Regions from separate parts of the Streptomyces sp. NPDC050418 genome, predicted to be linked through region 1. Evidence: riboswitches for the same ligand, from Rfam matches in the RefSeq annotation. Region 1 holds a riboswitch; the other holds the start of a gene.

What was found. Region 1 has a riboswitch for thiamine pyrophosphate ahead of thiO (glycine oxidase ThiO). Riboswitches for the same ligand answer to the same signal wherever they lie in the genome.
Region 2: another riboswitch for thiamine pyrophosphate. It lies ahead of ACIBI4_RS29910 (thiamine ABC transporter substrate binding subunit); the one in region 1 lies ahead of thiO (glycine oxidase ThiO).

What each region holds. Positions count from the first base shown of each region.
Region 1 covers NZ_JBITIG010000006.1:455,471-463,172, reverse strand. Annotated here, with positions in the region: gene pknB (Stk1 family PASTA domain-containing Ser/Thr kinase) at 1-397, opposite strand, end outside; gene ACIBI4_RS17375 (thiazole synthase) at 506-1,300, opposite strand; gene thiS (sulfur carrier protein ThiS) at 1,306-1,515, opposite strand; gene thiO (glycine oxidase ThiO) at 1,512-2,699, opposite strand; TPP riboswitch at 2,697-2,807, opposite strand; gene ACIBI4_RS17360 (NAD(P)/FAD-dependent oxidoreductase) at 3,782-4,948, shown strand; gene ACIBI4_RS17355 (Rv2175c family DNA-binding protein) at 5,347-5,727, shown strand; gene thiE (thiamine phosphate synthase) at 5,847-6,509, shown strand; gene metF (methylenetetrahydrofolate reductase [NAD(P)H]) at 6,602-7,522, shown strand; gene ACIBI4_RS17340 (hypothetical protein) at 7,574-7,702, shown strand, end outside.
Region 2 covers NZ_JBITIG010000014.1:134,124-141,825, forward strand. Annotated here, with positions in the region: gene ACIBI4_RS29895 (LAETG motif-containing sortase-dependent surface protein) at 5-652, shown strand; gene ACIBI4_RS29900 (ABC transporter ATP-binding protein) at 752-1,786, opposite strand; gene ACIBI4_RS29905 (ABC transporter permease) at 1,786-3,393, opposite strand; gene ACIBI4_RS29910 (thiamine ABC transporter substrate binding subunit) at 3,453-4,547, opposite strand; TPP riboswitch at 4,627-4,753, opposite strand; gene rlmN (23S rRNA (adenine(2503)-C(2))-methyltransferase RlmN) at 4,835-5,941, opposite strand; gene ACIBI4_RS29920 (hypothetical protein) at 6,019-6,207, opposite strand; gene ACIBI4_RS29925 (hypothetical protein) at 6,359-6,823, opposite strand; gene ACIBI4_RS29930 (phosphatidate cytidylyltransferase) at 6,905-7,702, opposite strand, start outside.

The DNA of each region.
Region 1 (7,702 bases):
GCGCCGCACCGAGCGCCGCGAGCACCGGCTCCAGGATGTCGAGGGCGGCGCGTGGCTGCAGGGCACCACGCTCGCGCAGCACGTCACGCAGGGTGCAGCCGGCCACGTACTCCATCGCGAGATAGACGTACGCGCCCTGGGCGCCCTGGTCGAAGACGGCGACCACATTGGGGTGGGCGAGCCGGGCCACGGACTTGGCCTCGCGGATGAAGCGGTCGACGAACGCGGCGTCGGCGGCGAGCGTCGGGTGCATCACCTTGAGGGCGAGCACGCGGTCGAGGCGGGTGTCCACGGCCCGGTAGACCGTGGCCATCCCGCCCACCGCGATCCGTGCGTCGATGCGGTACCGGCCGTCGAGCAGCTGCCCGACGAGAGGGTCCTGGAGGGTCGTGTCCACGCGCAGAGTCTACGAGCCGGGACGAGGGTGGTTGCGCTCTCGGGGCCGTACTGGGGCCGAGCTGTGACGGATTCGGTGCGGCGGGTCGCGGTGCGCGGGCACGCCTGGTCAGAACGCCGGGCGCTCGGGATCCAGCCGCGCCCGGCCCTCCCGGGGCGAGGACGCCTCCGCGAAGTGGCGGCGCGGGATACGGCCCGCGCGGTACGCGAGACGGCCCGCCTCCACACCGTGGCGCATCGCCTCCGCCATGAGGACCGGCTCCTGGGCGCGGGTGACCGCCGAGGCGAGCATCACGGCCGCGCAGCCCAGCTCCATCGCCAGCGCCACGTCGGAGGCCGTGCCCGCGCCCGCGTCGAGGATCACGGGCACCTCCGCGTTCTCCACGATCAGCTGGAAGTTGTGCGGGTTGCGGATGCCGAGGCCCGAGCCGATGGGGGAGCCGAGCGGCATGATCGCCGCGCAGCCCGCGTCCTGAAGCTTCCGGGCGAGTACGGGGTCGTCGTTGGTGTAGGGCAGGACCGTGAACCCGTCGTCCACCAGGGTCTCGGCGGCCTCCAGGGTCTCCACCGGGTCCGGCAGGAGCGTGCGCTCGTCGGCGATGACCTCCAGCTTCACCAGGTCCGTGCCGAGTGCCTCGCGTGCGAGACGTGCGGTGAGGACCGCCTCGCCCGCGGTGAAGCAGCCCGCCGTGTTCGGCAGCACCTCGATACCGAGCTTGGTCAGGACGGAGAGCACGGACCCCTTGGTGCCGGGGTCGACGCGGCGCATCGCGACGGTGGTGAGTTCCGTGCCGGACGCCGTCAGGGAGCGTTCGAGGATGTTGAGGCTCGGGGCACCGCCGGTGCCCATGATCAGGCGCGAGGAGTACGTCCTCGATCCGATGACGAGAGTGTCGTCGGCCATGATGGTCAGCCTCCCTGGACGGCGGTCAGGACCTCGACGCGGTCGCCGGTGCGCAGGGCCGTGGCCTGCCACTCGCCGCGCGGTACGACGGTCTCGTTGAGTGCGGCCGCCACCCCGGAGGGCGCGGCGGTGAGGGTCGCGACGAGCGCGTCGAGCGTGAGGCCCTCCGACACCGCCCGCGTCTCGCCGTTGACCTCGACGGAGATCTCGCTCATACGGTCTGCTCCTGACGTGCTCCGAAGCGCTTCGGGGTGAACGGGCGGGCGGCCTCCGGGAGTTCCCCGGTCGTCAGGACCTGGGCCATCGCGTCGCCCGTGACGGGGGTGAGCAGCACGCCGTTGCGGTGGTGGCCGGTGGCGAGAAGCAGGTCCGGCAGTGCGGTCGGGCCGAGCAGCGGGGCGTTGTCGGGGGAGCCGGGGCGCAGGCCCGCGATGGTCTCCACCAGCGGGAGTTCCGTGATGCCCGGGATCAGCTCGTGCGCGTCCCGCAGGAGTTCGTAGACGCCGCCCGCGGTGACCGTCGTGTCGTAGCCCTGCTCCTCGCTGGTCGCGCCGACGACCAGCTCGCCGTTCTCGCGCGGGACCAGGTAGACATCGCTGCCGCGGACGACCGCGCGAACGGTGCGCTGCAGGAAGGGGGCGTACGCGTCGGGGATGCGCAGGCGCAGGACCTGCCCCTTCACGGGGCGGACCGGCACGGCGACCTCCTCGGGGAGGCCGGTCAGGAGGGCGGTGTGGCTGCCGCCCGCGAGGACGGTGCGGCCGGCGGTGAGTTCCGTGCCGTCGGTGAGGGCGACGCCCGCCGCCCGGTCCCGTATGACCGAGAGCCGGGCGGCCCACTCGCGGTGGAAGGTGACACCCGCGCGCTCGCAGGCGATGAGCAGGGCCTTCGCGAGGCGGCGCGGATCGATCTGGTGGTCGTCGTCGGCGCGCAGGCCGCCGCGGACGCCGGGCGCGAGCATCGGTTCCAGCCGGCGGCACTCGCGGCCCGAGAGCCACTCCGAGGCGAGGCCCGCGCGCTGCTGCAGGGCGTGGACCTCGCGCAGGTGGGCGCGGTCGTCGGCGTCGAGTGCGACGGAGAGGGTGCCGCAGGAGCGGTAGCCGAGGTCCTCGCCGCTCGCCTCGGTGAGCTCTTCGGCGAACGACGGGTAGCGGTCGGCCGAGGCCAGGTTGAGGGCGAGGAGGGTCTCCTCGCCGTAGTGCAGTTCGGTGACGGCGGCGAGCATCCCGGCCGCGACCTGGGCGGCGCCCCGGCCGGGGGCCGGGTCGACGACCGCGGTGCGCAGGCCCTGCTGCGCGGACCGCCAGGCCGTGACCAGGCCGATGATCCCGCCTCCCACGACGAGGACGTCGTGCGGTGCGGTCGCTGTGGACGGCACCTTCGAAGACAGCTGTGACATGGGCGTCCAGCCCCTCCCTTCGCCGGCATGACCCGGATCAGGTTCATACGGTCGGAGGCCGCCGCCTCCCTCTCAGCCCGGCGCGTCCGGGCTCCCGCGGTGTGCAGTGGGTTCACTTTAGCGTTCGGGGTTGGGGCGCTTGAAGTGTGGCCGGGTCCGTGGGTGGCCTTACGGGCCTGCGGCCCGCGCGTCGCTGCGCCGCTCCGCGGCGCCGGGGTTCCGTGGGCTCCGCCCCCGTCCTGGGCTCTGCCCTCTCGCCCGGCCGGGCTTGCGCGGGGGCCTTGCGGGCCTGCGGCCCGGACGCTGCTGCGCCGCTCCGCGGCGCTGGGAGGTTCGGGGGCTGACGCCCCTGGCCCCGTTCGGGGTTCTGGCCTTGCGCCGGGCCGGCTTTGCGCGGGGGCACTGCGGGCCTGCGGCCCGGACGCTGCTGCGCCGCTCCGCGGCGCTGGGAGGCCGAGGGCTGACGCCCCCGGGCCCCCTTGCGGGGCTCCGCCCCTGCACCCCGGCGGGGGCTCCGCCCCCTGCACCCCCGCGGGGTTCGCCAGCTGCTTCGGCGCGCTCGCGGGGTTAGCCATCTGTTAGGCACGCTCGCGGGGTGCGCCGTCTGCCCGGCAACCCGCGGGGCGCGCGATCCGCCACCTCCGCGCGGCGCGCGATCCGCCACCTTTGCGGGGTTCGCGACCTGCCCCCGCCACCCTCGCGGGGAGCACCAGCCACCTTTGCACCCTCGCGGGGGTTCGCGATCCACCATGCACCCCTGCGGGTCCGCAACCCACCCCGCTGGGTTCGCAACCCACCCCGCCGGACGTGCCACCCACCCCGCTGGGCGCACAACCCACCCCGCCGGGCACACAACCCACCCCGCCGGGCACACAATCCGGACTCCCAAGGGACTGTGCCCATCCACCCCGCAAGCGCATCCTGGCCCCAGGCAAACCCTCACCGTTGTGGAACACCTCACGGCCTGAGCTGTGGGATCCAGGGTTCCTGACGGTTCGTCAGTTGTTTATGGTGGCCGGGTGAGCGATCAGGTGGAGGTGGGACCCGTGGAGCAGCGCCGAGTGGTGATCGTCGGGGCGGGGATGGCCGGGGTGCAGACGGCGGTTGCCCTGCGGGAGCAAGGGTTCGAGGGGCCGGTCCGGCTGATCGGTGCCGAGCCGCACCAGCCGTACGACCGGCCGCCGCTGTCGAAGGCCGTGCTGCTCGGCAAGGCCGAGGGCTCCGCGTTCGAGGTGGACTTCGAATCCCTCGGCGTCGAGCTGGAGTTGGGGCGCGAGGCGACCGGCCTCAGGGCGGGGGAGCATGAGCTCGACACCGCGCAGGGGCCCGTACCGTACGACGTCCTCGTCCTCGCGACCGGTGCCGAGCCGCTCCAGCTGCCCGGCACGGAAGGCGTCCCCGGCGTGCATCTCCTGCGCACGCTGGATGACGCGCAGCGGCTGCGGCCCGTGCTCGCCGAGCAGCACGACATCGTGGTCGTGGGCGCCGGCTGGATCGGCGCGGAGTTCGCCACGGCCGCGCGGGACGCGGGGTGCGCGGTGACCGTCGTCGAGGCCGCCGGCCGGCCGCTCGCCGGCGCGCTGCCGGCGGAGGTCGCGGCGCCGATGGCGGACTGGTACGCGGAGGCGGGCGCGGTCCTGCGCACGGGTGCGCGGGTGCGGGCGGTCGAGCCCGGCGCCGTCGTCCTCGACGACGGGACCCGGCTGCCCGCGGGCGCGGTCGTCGTCGGCATCGGCGCGCGCCCGGCGACGGGCTGGCTCGCGGGCTCGGGCGTGGAGCTGGGCCCGGACGGCGCGGTCGTCGCGGACGCCGCGCTGCGGACCTCGGCCCCTGACGTGTACGCGGTCGGCGACTGCGCCTCGTTCCCCTCGGCCCGCTACGGCGCCCGCCTCCTGGTCCACCACTGGGACAACGCGCTGCAGGGCCCGCGCACGGTGGCCGCCAACATCCTCGGCACCGAGCCCGCGGTCTACGACCCGGTCCCGTACTTCTGGTCCGAGCAGTTCGGCCGCTTCGTCCAGTACGCGGGCCACCACACTGACGCGGACACCCTGGTGTGGCGCGGAGACCCGTCCGGCCCCGCCTGGTCGGTCTGCTGGCTGCGCGAGGGCACCCTCACAGCGGTCCTCGCCGTGGGCCGCCCCCGCGACCTGGCCCAGGGCCGCAAGCTGATCGAGTCATCCGCAACGATCGACCCGGCCCGGGCGGCGGACGCCGGGATCCCGCTGAAGAGCGCGGTGCTGAAGTAGGCGATTGCGGGGTCTCCTGTCCCAGCGGTGGGGTGTGGGAGCGTCAGCCCCCGCAACCTCCCCCGCCGCGGAGCGGCGGAGCAGCGTCGCCCGTGAGGGCGCATGGCCCAGGGCGCCCCGGGCCGCAACCTGCCCCAACGGGCCCGCGAGGGAACGGGGGGCGTGAGGGCGCCAGCCCCACATAAACCTCCCCGCCGCGGAGCGGCGGAGCGTCACCGCCCGTGAGGGCGCAAGGCCCCCGGGCGCAGCCCAGCCCGAAAGGGGTCGTGGGGGCGTCAGCCCCCGCAACCTCCCCCGCCGCGGAGCGGCGGAGCAGCGTCGCCCGTGAGGGCGCAGGGGCAGGCCCCCCGGGCCACCCGAACCCACCCCCACCCCCCAACCCATGGCACTCTTGAGCCGTGACCCAGATTGACGCAAAGACCGAGGCTCTCGTGCCCGCGTGGCTGAACCTTCCCGAGATCGCCGACATGTTCGGGGTCGAGGTGACGCGTGTGCGGCAGCACGTCAGGGAAGGCCGGCTGCTGGCCGTGCGCCGTGGGGAGAACAAGGCGCTGTACGTGCCCGCCGCCTTCATCGACGGCAACGCCGAGGACGGCTGGAAGATCGTCAAGGGCCTGCCGGGCGTGCTGACCCTGCTGCGCGACGACGGCTTCTCCGACGAGGAGATGCTGGAGTGGCTCTTCACGGCGGACGACACCCTGCCCGGCACCCCCGCACAGGCCCTGAGCGAGAATCGCGGCACGGAGGTGAAGCGCCGCGCCCAGGCGCTCGCCGTCTGACAGCCACGTAGACGACAACGTGCGGCCCGACGGCCGCGTACCGCATTCGGCAGACGGGCCTCGCGACCGGGGAACACCCCCGGTCCGGGGCCCGTGTGCCGCGAACGAGGGGGGTTCCCATGTCCGTCACCGCAGCACGGCGCCGCGCCCAGCTGGCCGACGCCCGTCTGTACCTGTGCACCGACGCCCGCAAGCGCCAGGGTGACCTCCCTCAGTTCCTCGATGCGGCCCTGAGCGGCGGCGTCGACATCGTGCAGCTGCGCGACAAGGGCATGGAGGCCGCCGAGGAGCTGGAGCACCTCGCCGTGTTCGCCGACGCCTGCCGCCGCCACGGCAAACTGCTCGCGGTGAACGACCGAGCGGATGTCGCGCACGCCGCCGGCGCCGACGTCCTCCACCTCGGCCAGGGCGATCTCCCGGTCCCCGCGGCCCGCGCGATCCTCGGCGGCAGTGACGATGTACTGATCGGCCGCTCCACGCACGCCGACGCCGAGGCCTCCGCCGCGGCCGCGCAGCCCGGCACCGACTACTTCTGCACCGGCCCCTGCTGGCCCACCCCCACCAAGCCCGGCCGCCACGCCCCCGGCCTCGACCTGGTCCGTCACACCGCCGGACTCGGCACGGACCGGCCCTGGTTCGCGATCGGCGGGATCGACCTGGGCAACCTGGACGAGGTGCTCGCCGCGGGTGCGAGCCGGGTGGTCGTCGTCCGGGCGATCACGGAGGCGGACGACCCGGCCGCCGCGGCCGCCGAGTTCGCCAAGCGGCTCCGTACGGCCTGACAACTGTCCGAAGGGTGGACGGAAAACCGGCAAAACCGGCATAGCCACCGCTCGCGGTTGGGGTGGCGGGCCGCCGTGACTAACCTGCGGGTATGGCCCTCGGTACCGCTTCCACCAGGATGGATCGCGCGCGCACGGTGCGCGAGATGCTCGCGACCGGCAAGACCACGTATTCCTTCGAGTTCTCCGCGCCCAAAACCGAGAAGGGGCAGCGGAATCTCTGGACGTCGCTGCGCAGGGTCGAGGCGGTCGCGCCGGACTTCGTCTCGGTGACGTACGGCGCCGGCGGCTCGACCCGGGCGGGCACCGTGACGGAGACGCAGCAGATCGTCGCCGACACCACGCTCACACCGGTCGCGCATCTGACCGCCGTCGACCACTCGGTGGCCGAACTGCGGAACATCATCGGCCAGTACGCGGACGCCGGGATCAGGAACATCCTCGCGGTCCGCGGCGATCCGCCCGGCGACCCGATGGGCGAGTGGATCAAGCACCCCAAGGGTCTGACCTACGCGGCCGAGCTGGTCCGGCTCATCAAGGAGTCCGGCGACTTCTGCGTCGGCGTCGCGGCCTTCCCGGCCATGCACCCGCGCTCGCCCGACTGGGACGCCGACGTACGGCACTTCGTGGACAAATGCCGCGCGGGCGCCGACTACGCGATCACGCAGATGTTCTTCCACCCCGAGGAGTATTTGCGGCTGCGCGACCGCGTCGAGGCGGCCGGCTGCTCGACGCCGATCATCCCCGAGATCATGCCGGTCACGAGTGTCCGGATGCTCGAACGTCTGCCGCAGCTCAGCAACGCCGAGATTCCCGGCGGGCTGAAAGAGCGGATCCTCACATCCAAAGACGACGCCACGGCTGTACGCTCCATTGGCATCGAGTTCGCGACGGAGTTCTGCGCGCGGCTGAAGGCCGAGGGAGTGCCCGGTTTGCACTTCATCACGCTCAACAACTCCACGGCGACCCTGGAAATCTACGAGAATCTGGGCCTGCACCACCCGCAGGCCTGAACCGGCACAGCCGCACACCCCCACGCGGCGGGCCGTAGGAGAGGGGCGTACATGGGCTGGACGGTCCTCTATATCGCATTCGGACTGGTCGCACTGTGGCTGCTCGGTGAAGTGCTGCTGCAGTACAAGGCACGGCTGCGCTGGCGGCTGCTCGCCTTCGGCGGTTTCCTCTGCGTCGTG
Region 2 (7,702 bases), on a different contig from region 1:
AGCCGTGTCCGCAACCCCCCGCATATCCACCCGCGCCGCGCGATTCGCCGGTGTCGCCGCCGCCGCGACGGCGCTCACCCTCGGCGCCGCCGGGTCCGCCCTGGCCTGCGACATCAGCGAGTTCAGCGCCGCCGCCCTCTGCGACGGCGAGCAGGGCGTCATCAACGTCACCGACAAGGACCCGTCGGGCGTCCCTGCGACCATCACCGTCTACCGCCAGGCGGACGGCGCCGAGAAGCTGATCGGCACCCAGGAGGTGAAGGGCAGCCGCGAAGGCACCACGATCACCTTCAAGGAGGACTGGCAGCCCAAGGCCACGTACCGCGTGCACGTGAAGGCCGCCGACCTGGTCGACGAGGACATCAAGCCGCTGCTCACCACCCCGGACAAGGGCTGCACGCCGGACAAGCCGAGCGAGCCGCCCACGCCGACCCCGTCGACGCCGGTCGAGACGGCGACCCCGGAGCCGTCGAAGCCCGCGGAGCCCACCGAGCCGCCGACCACGAAGCCCTCCCCGGCGGGTGACTCCAACCTCGCCGAGACGGGTTCGAGCACCAACACCGGCCTCATCGCCGGGATCGCGGTGGCGCTGGTCGCGGCGGGCGCCGGCGTGATGTACGCGCTGCGCAGGCGGAGTTCGGCGCGGGACTGATCCGCGGCAAGCGGCTTCTGCCGTGATCCGGTGGCGGTACGGGGAGGGGTGAGTCCTCCCCGTACCGCCACGTCCGCGTCGCGGACCACTACCGCCGTCTCAGCCCTCGCTCCCAAGCACCACGACCTCCGCCGCGTCGAACGCCACCCCGACCTCATGGCCCGGTTCGGGCGCGTCCCGCAGCGCGCACGCTGCCTCCAGGCGGGGCGCGTCCGCGGGCTGCAACTGGAGCGCGACATGCGTGCCGCGGAAGGTGCGGGCGGCGACCGCGCAGGTCAGCTGGGCCTCGGCGGCGGGCACGAGGCGTACCCCCGCGGGCCGGATCAGCAGCTCGCACCGCCCGTCGGGCGCATCGGCCGGGACCGGGATCTTGCCCCAGACCGTGTCGGCCACCTCGCCGGAGACCGTCGCCTCCACCACGTTGTCGAAGCCGAGGAAGCGCGCCACGAACGCGTCCGCGGGCCGCTGCCACACGTCGAGGGGCGCCCCCGACTGGGCGATCCGCCCGTCCCGCATCACGACCACCCGGTCGGCGAGCGCGAAGGCCTCGCCCTGGTCGTGGGTGACGGCGAGGACGGTGGTGCCCAACTCGCCGAAGAGTTCCCGCAGTTCGACGACGAGCCGTTCGCGCAGCGAGCGGTCCAGCTGACCGAGCGGTTCGTCGAGCATCAGGAGCCGGGGCCGCGGCGCGAGCGCGCGGGCGAGCGCCACGCGCTGCTGCTCACCGCCGGAGAGCGAGCCGACCGCGCGCCGACCGGCGCCCGGAAGGCCGACGAGATCGAGCAACTCGGCCACCCGTACGGCCTGTTCGGCCTTGGACGCCCCATGCATCCGCAGCCCGAAGGCGACGTTGCCGCCCACGTCGCGCTGCGGGAACAGCTGATGGTCCTGGAACATCAGGCCCACGCCCCGCTGGTGCGCGGGCACCCCGCGCTGGTCGCGCCCGTCGAGCAGGACCCGCCCGGAGTCGAGGTCCTGCAGGCCCGCGACGGCCCGCAGGAGCGTCGACTTCCCGCTGCCGCTCGGCCCGAGCACACAGACGATCTCGTGCTCGGCGACCTCCAGGTCCACGGCGTCGAGCGCCGCGTGCCCGCCGAAGCGGACGCCGGCGGTCTCCAGAGTGAGCAGCGCCATCAGAACTCCCCGGTCCGGTCCGTCCGCACCCGCTCGAGGAGCAGCAGCGACACGGCGCACACCAGCATCAGTAGGGTCGAAAGGGCCATCGCCTGCCCGTAGTTGAGCTCACCGGCCCGCCCGAGCAGCGTGGCCACGGCGACGGGCAGCGTCGGGTTCTCCGGGCGTGCGATGAACACCGTCGCCCCGAACTCACCGAGCGAGACGGCGAACGCGAACCCGGCCGCGACAAGCAGCGCCCGCCGCACGAGCGGCAGATCGACCTCGCGCCACACCCGCCACGGCGAGGCCCCGAGCACCGCCGCGGCCTCCCGCAGCCGCCCGTCCACGGCCCGCAGCACGGGCAGCATCGTCCGTACGACGAAGGGCACGCCGACCAGCGCCTGCGCGAGCGGCACCAGGATCCACGAGGCCCGCAGGTCGAGGGGCGGCTCGTCCAGGGTGATCAGGAACCCGAAGCCGACGGTCACCGCCGACACCCCGAGCGGCAGCATCAGGAGCGCGTCGAAGCCCCGTACGAAACGGCCCGCGCGCCGGGTGAGCGCCACGGCGGCGAGCCCGCCGATCACCACGGCGATGGCCGTGGCGACCACCGCGTACTCCAGTGAATTCCACACGGCGTCGATCGGCGGGACGAGGAAGGCCCCGCCCTCCGCCGAGGTGAGCGCCTTGAAATAGCCGAGCCCGAAGCCGTCCGCGGTGGCGAACGAGCGCTGCACGAGGACGCCGAGCGGCAGCACGATCAGGAGCGCGACGGTCGCGAGGACCCCGCCGAGCAGCGTCCACTGACCGGCGCCGCGCGGCCGGTGCGAGGTGCGCTGCGGATCGACGAGCTTCAGTGCCGTCTCCCGGCGCCGTACGGTCCACGCGTGCAGCGCGAGGATCCCGCAGACGGCCACGAACTGCACCATCGTCAGGACTGCCGCCGTGTCGAGGGCGAGCAGCTGCGCGGTCTGCCGGTAGATCTCGACCTCAAGGGTCGCGAAAGCGGGTCCGCCGAGGATCATGACGACCCCGAACGAGCTGAACGTGAAGAGGAAGACCATCAGCGCGGCCGCCGCGACCGCGGGCCCGAGCGCGGGCAGCGTCACCTTGCGCCAGGCCGCGAACCGCGAGGCGCCGAGCATCCGCGCGGCCTCCTCCTGGCGCGGGTCGAGCTGCGACCACAGACCGCCGACGGTCCGTACGACGACCGCGTAATTGAAGAAGACATGCGCGAGCAGGATCGCCCACACCGTGGTGTCGAGCCGTACGCCCCACGCCTCGTCGAGCAGCCCGCCGCGCCCGAGGAGCGCGAGGAAGGCCGAGCCGACGACGACCGTGGGCAGCACGAACGGCACGGTGACGACAGCCCGGAGCAACTGCTTGCCGGGGAAGTCGAAGCGCGCGAAGACATACGCGCCTGGCAGCGCGATCAGCAGCGTGAGCGCGGTCGAGGCGAGGGCCTGCCAGGTCGTGAACCACAGGACCTGGCCGATCGCCGGATCGGAGAGCACCTCGCCGAAGCGCCCGAACTGCCAGCCCTCGCCGGTCTTCAGACCCCGTCCGACGATCGATGCGACAGGATAGGCGAAGAACAGCGCGAAGAACGCGACCGGCACGGCCATCAGACCGCACCGGATCGCGCTCCCGCGCAGGTCCCTGCCCCGGGATGCCGCCCGGGGTGTTACTTCACGACCAGCGACTGCCACGACTTGACCCAGTCCTCACGGTTCTCCGCGATCTTCTTGGGGTCCATCGTCTGCGGGTCGTCGACCTTCGCGCCGTGCTTCGTGAAGAGCTCGGGCAGCGTCGCGTCCTCGACGACCGGGTTGACGAACATGTTCAGCGGCATGTCGTCCTGGAACTGCTTCGAGATCAGGAAGTCGATCAGCGCCTTGCCGCCGGCCTCGTTCTTCGCGCCCTTCAGAAGGCCCGCGAACTCGGTCTGCTGGAAGCAGGTCCCGGTGGAGACCCCGGTCGGCGCGGTGTCGGTCTTCTTCTCCGCGTAGAGCACCTCGACGGGCGGGCTGGAGGCGTACGAGACGACGAGCGGACGGTCGGCCTTGGCCTTCTTGCCGCCGGCGGAGCCCGAGAACTCCTCGTTGTACGCCTGCTCCCAGCTGTCGACGACCTTGACGCCGTTGTCCTTCAGCTTCGACCAGTAGTCCTGCCAGCCGTCGTCGCCGTACTGCGCGGCGGTGCCGAGCAGGAAGCCGAGGCCGGGCGAGGACGTCGCGGCGTTCTCGGTGACCAGCAGGTTCTTGTACTCCGGCTTGACCAGGTCGTCGAAGGACTGCGGCGGGTCGAGCTTCTTCTCCTCGAAGTACGCCTTGTCGTAGTTGACGCAGATCTCACCGGTGTCGACGGGCGTCACCCGGTGCCCGTCCTTGTCGAGCTGCAGCTTCTCAGGGATCCGGTCCAGGCCCTTGGCCTCGTACGAGGTGAAGATGCCGTTGTCGAGAGCGCGCGAGAGCAGCGTGTTGTCGACGCCGAAGAAGACATCGCCCTGCGGGTTGCCCTTGGACAGGACCGCCTTGTTGACGGCCGATCCGGCGTCGCCGCTCTTGAGGACCTGGACCTTGTAGCCGGTCTTCTTCTCGAACGCTGCCAGCACGTCCTTCGACGCGTTGAACGAGTCATGGCTGACCAGCGTGACGGTCTTCGACTCCGTGCCGGAGCCTTCACCGGAACCGGACGAGCCGCTGCCGCAGGCGGCGAGGGCGACCATGCCGAGGCCCGTGGCCACGGCGGTGATCGTGACGTATCTGGTGGTGCTCACTGATTCCTCCTGGAAGTGACCAGGAAGAGACGCGGCCCTGCCCGGAAACCGCGGACGGTTTCCGGGCAGGGCGCAACAGCTCGAGTGGTGACCGAACTTCCTACCCAGAATGACCTGGGCAAGGTTCAGAGGGTCTGCGGCGGCCGGGGCACTGGGCCCGATGGCGTCCGCACTCTCAGCGCTGTGGCGCTCCCCTGTCGGAATATGCAGATGTTTTCAGCCAGGCTACCTGCTGACAGCCGGACGCCTGTACGAGTCTCAGCGCTCGGGACGGTCGTCCCTGATCGTCAGCGCTCGGACGCCGCCAGCTGACCGCAGGCCCCGTCGATCTCCTGCCCACGGGTATCCCGGATCGTCACCGGTACACCGTGCGCGGCGATCGCCTCGACGAAGGCCTTTTCGTCCTCGGGCCGCGAGGCCGTCCACTTCGAACCGGGCGTCGGGTTCAGCGGGATCAGGTTGACGTGCACCCGCTTCCCCTTGAGCAGCCGCCCGAGCCGGTCCCCGCGCCAGGCCTGGTCATTGATGTCCCGGATCAGCGCGTACTCGATCGAGATGCGGCGCCCGGACTTCTCCGCGTACTCCCACGCGGCATCGAGCACCTCCCGCACCTTCCACCGCGTATTGACCGGTACGAGGGTGTCGCGCAGCTCGTCGTCGGGCGCGTGCAGCGAGACGGCGAGCCGGCACTTGAAGCCCTCGTCGGCGAAGCGCAGCATCGCCGGGACGAGCCCGACCGTGGACACGGTGATCCCGCGCTGGCTCAGCCCGAGCCCGTCGGGCTCCGGGTCGGTCAGCCGCCGGATGGCGCCGACGACCCGGTTGTAGTTCGCGAGCGGCTCGCCCATCCCCATGAAGACGATGTTGGACAGCCGCGACGGCCCGCCGGGCACCTCCCCGTCCCGCAGCGCGCGCATCCCGTCGACGATCTGGTGCACGATCTCGGCGGTCGACAGGTTCCGGTCGAGCCCGGCCTGCCCGGTCGCGCAGAACGGACAGTTCATCCCGCAGCCGGCCTGCGACGAGATGCACATCGTCACGCGGTCGGGATACCGCATGAGGACGGACTCGACGAGCGTCCCGTCATGCAGCTTCCACAGGGTCTTGCGGGTGGTCTCCTGGTCGGTCGACAGATGCCGCACGACAGTCATCAGCTCAGGAAGCAGCGCTTCCTGGAGCTTGCCCCGCGAGCCGGCCGGAATGTCCGTCCACTCGGCAGGGTCATGGGCATACCGCGCAAAGTAGTGCTGCGACAGCTGCTTGGCACGAAACGGCTTCTCCCCGATCGCGGCAACGGCTTCCTTGCGCTCGGCGGGCGAGAGATCGGCAAGGTGCCGCGGCGGCTTCTTGGCTCCGCGGGGGGCGACGAAAGTGAGTTCTCCGGGTTTAGGCATGGCTGTATCAGTGTCGCAGACAAATGGACGTGACCTGCGGCCGTCGCCCGGGGCCCTGTCACTGACGGTCGCCGTCGCTACCTCTTCAACGCCCGGTACCGCTTCATCAGGGCGGTGATCTTCTCCGAGCGGGCTGCCCCGTTCAGCTCAGTCAGGAGATCATCAGGGCACAGCTCATAGTGATCACCCCACCATCGCCGTCCCTTGTTGTCCCACACCCGATACCCACCGGGGACGCCCCGCGCGACATATCGCCTCTTGCTCACGGCCGGCCGCAACACATATCCGGCAGCGTCCCGTTCAGTTCAGGATCGAGGAAGACTTCAACGTCCTCCCACTTCAGGTCAGGCATGCGGCCATGCTGCCGCACCCTCGGTTGCCGGCGCACAGGAGTTTCGCCACGTCCGAGTCGTGAAGCTACTTCCGCACGCTGCGCGCCAGCCACGGGGTCAGGCTGACCTCGATCAGTTCCTTGTATGTCTCGTCGCCCGGCAGCGGCACGATGAGCCATTCGCCGGGCGGGAAGAACCGTCCCTTGACCGAGGCGAGGCCGCCGTAGACGGAGCGCAGGAAGGCGGGTACCGCGTCCCTCGGGACGTCGTGGAACTCGACGCCGTCGACCACGATCTTCGCGTCGTCCTCGGGGAAGAGCCGTACGTCGACGACGGGTGTGCCGCCCAGCTCGACGTAGGCCTCGTGCGGCAGCGAACCGTCCGGATCGAGCACCACGAAGGCCCCCGCGGAGGTCCGCCGTGAGGTCTGGTCCGCCCCGATGGCGTCGGTGACGGCCATCTCCCGGTTCTCCTCGCGCGCGATCTCGCGGATCGCGGCGACGGCGGACTCGGTGGTCGGCAGGTGCGGGTGCGGGTGCGAGCGCGGCATGGCGTGATCATACGGAGGTCATACGAAAAGGGGCCCGCCCCATTTCTGGGCGAGCCCCTCCTCGTACGAAAGAAACGCAGGTCAGCCGGACCCCACGAACACCACGAACAGCAGCCAGACGACCGGAGCCGTCGGCAGCAGGGAGTCCAGGCGGTCCATGATGCCGCCGTGGCCCGGCAGCAGCGTGCCCATGTCCTTGATGCCGAGATCGCGCTTGATCATCGACTCGCCGAGGTCACCGAGCGTGGCACTCGCCGCGACCGCGAGCCCGAGCAGCAGACCCTGCCACCACGTGCCGCCGTCGATCAGGAACGCCATGCACAGCGCACCCGCGACCATCGCGAACGAGACCGCACCGAGCAGACCTTCGCGCGTCTTGCCGGGGCTGATGCGCGGCGCGAGCTTGTGCTTGCCGAAGCGCCAGCCGACCGCGTACGCACCGGTGTCGCTGACCACCGTCAGAAGCAGGAAGGTCAGGACCCGCTGCGGACCGTCGTCCGCCGTGAGCATCAGCGCGACGAACGTGGCCAGGAACGGCACGTAGAACGCGGCGAAGACACCGGCGGTGACGTCCTTGAGGTAGCCCTCCGGCGGTTCGGTCATCCGCCAGACGAGGACCGCGAGCGCGGTGAGCGCCATCGCCACCCAGGCGCCCTCGGCCCCGCGCACGTAACCGGCGACGACCATGGCCGCACCGCCGACCGCGAGCGGCACCAGCGGCGCCTTGATCTGCTTGCGCTCCTGCAGCCGCGTGGTGAGCTCCCACAGGCCGACGACGACGGCGAGCGCTATGACGCCGACGAACACCGCCTTGACGATGAAGAGCGACGCGATGATCACCGCGCCGAGCCCGACACCGACGCCTATGGCAGCCCGCAG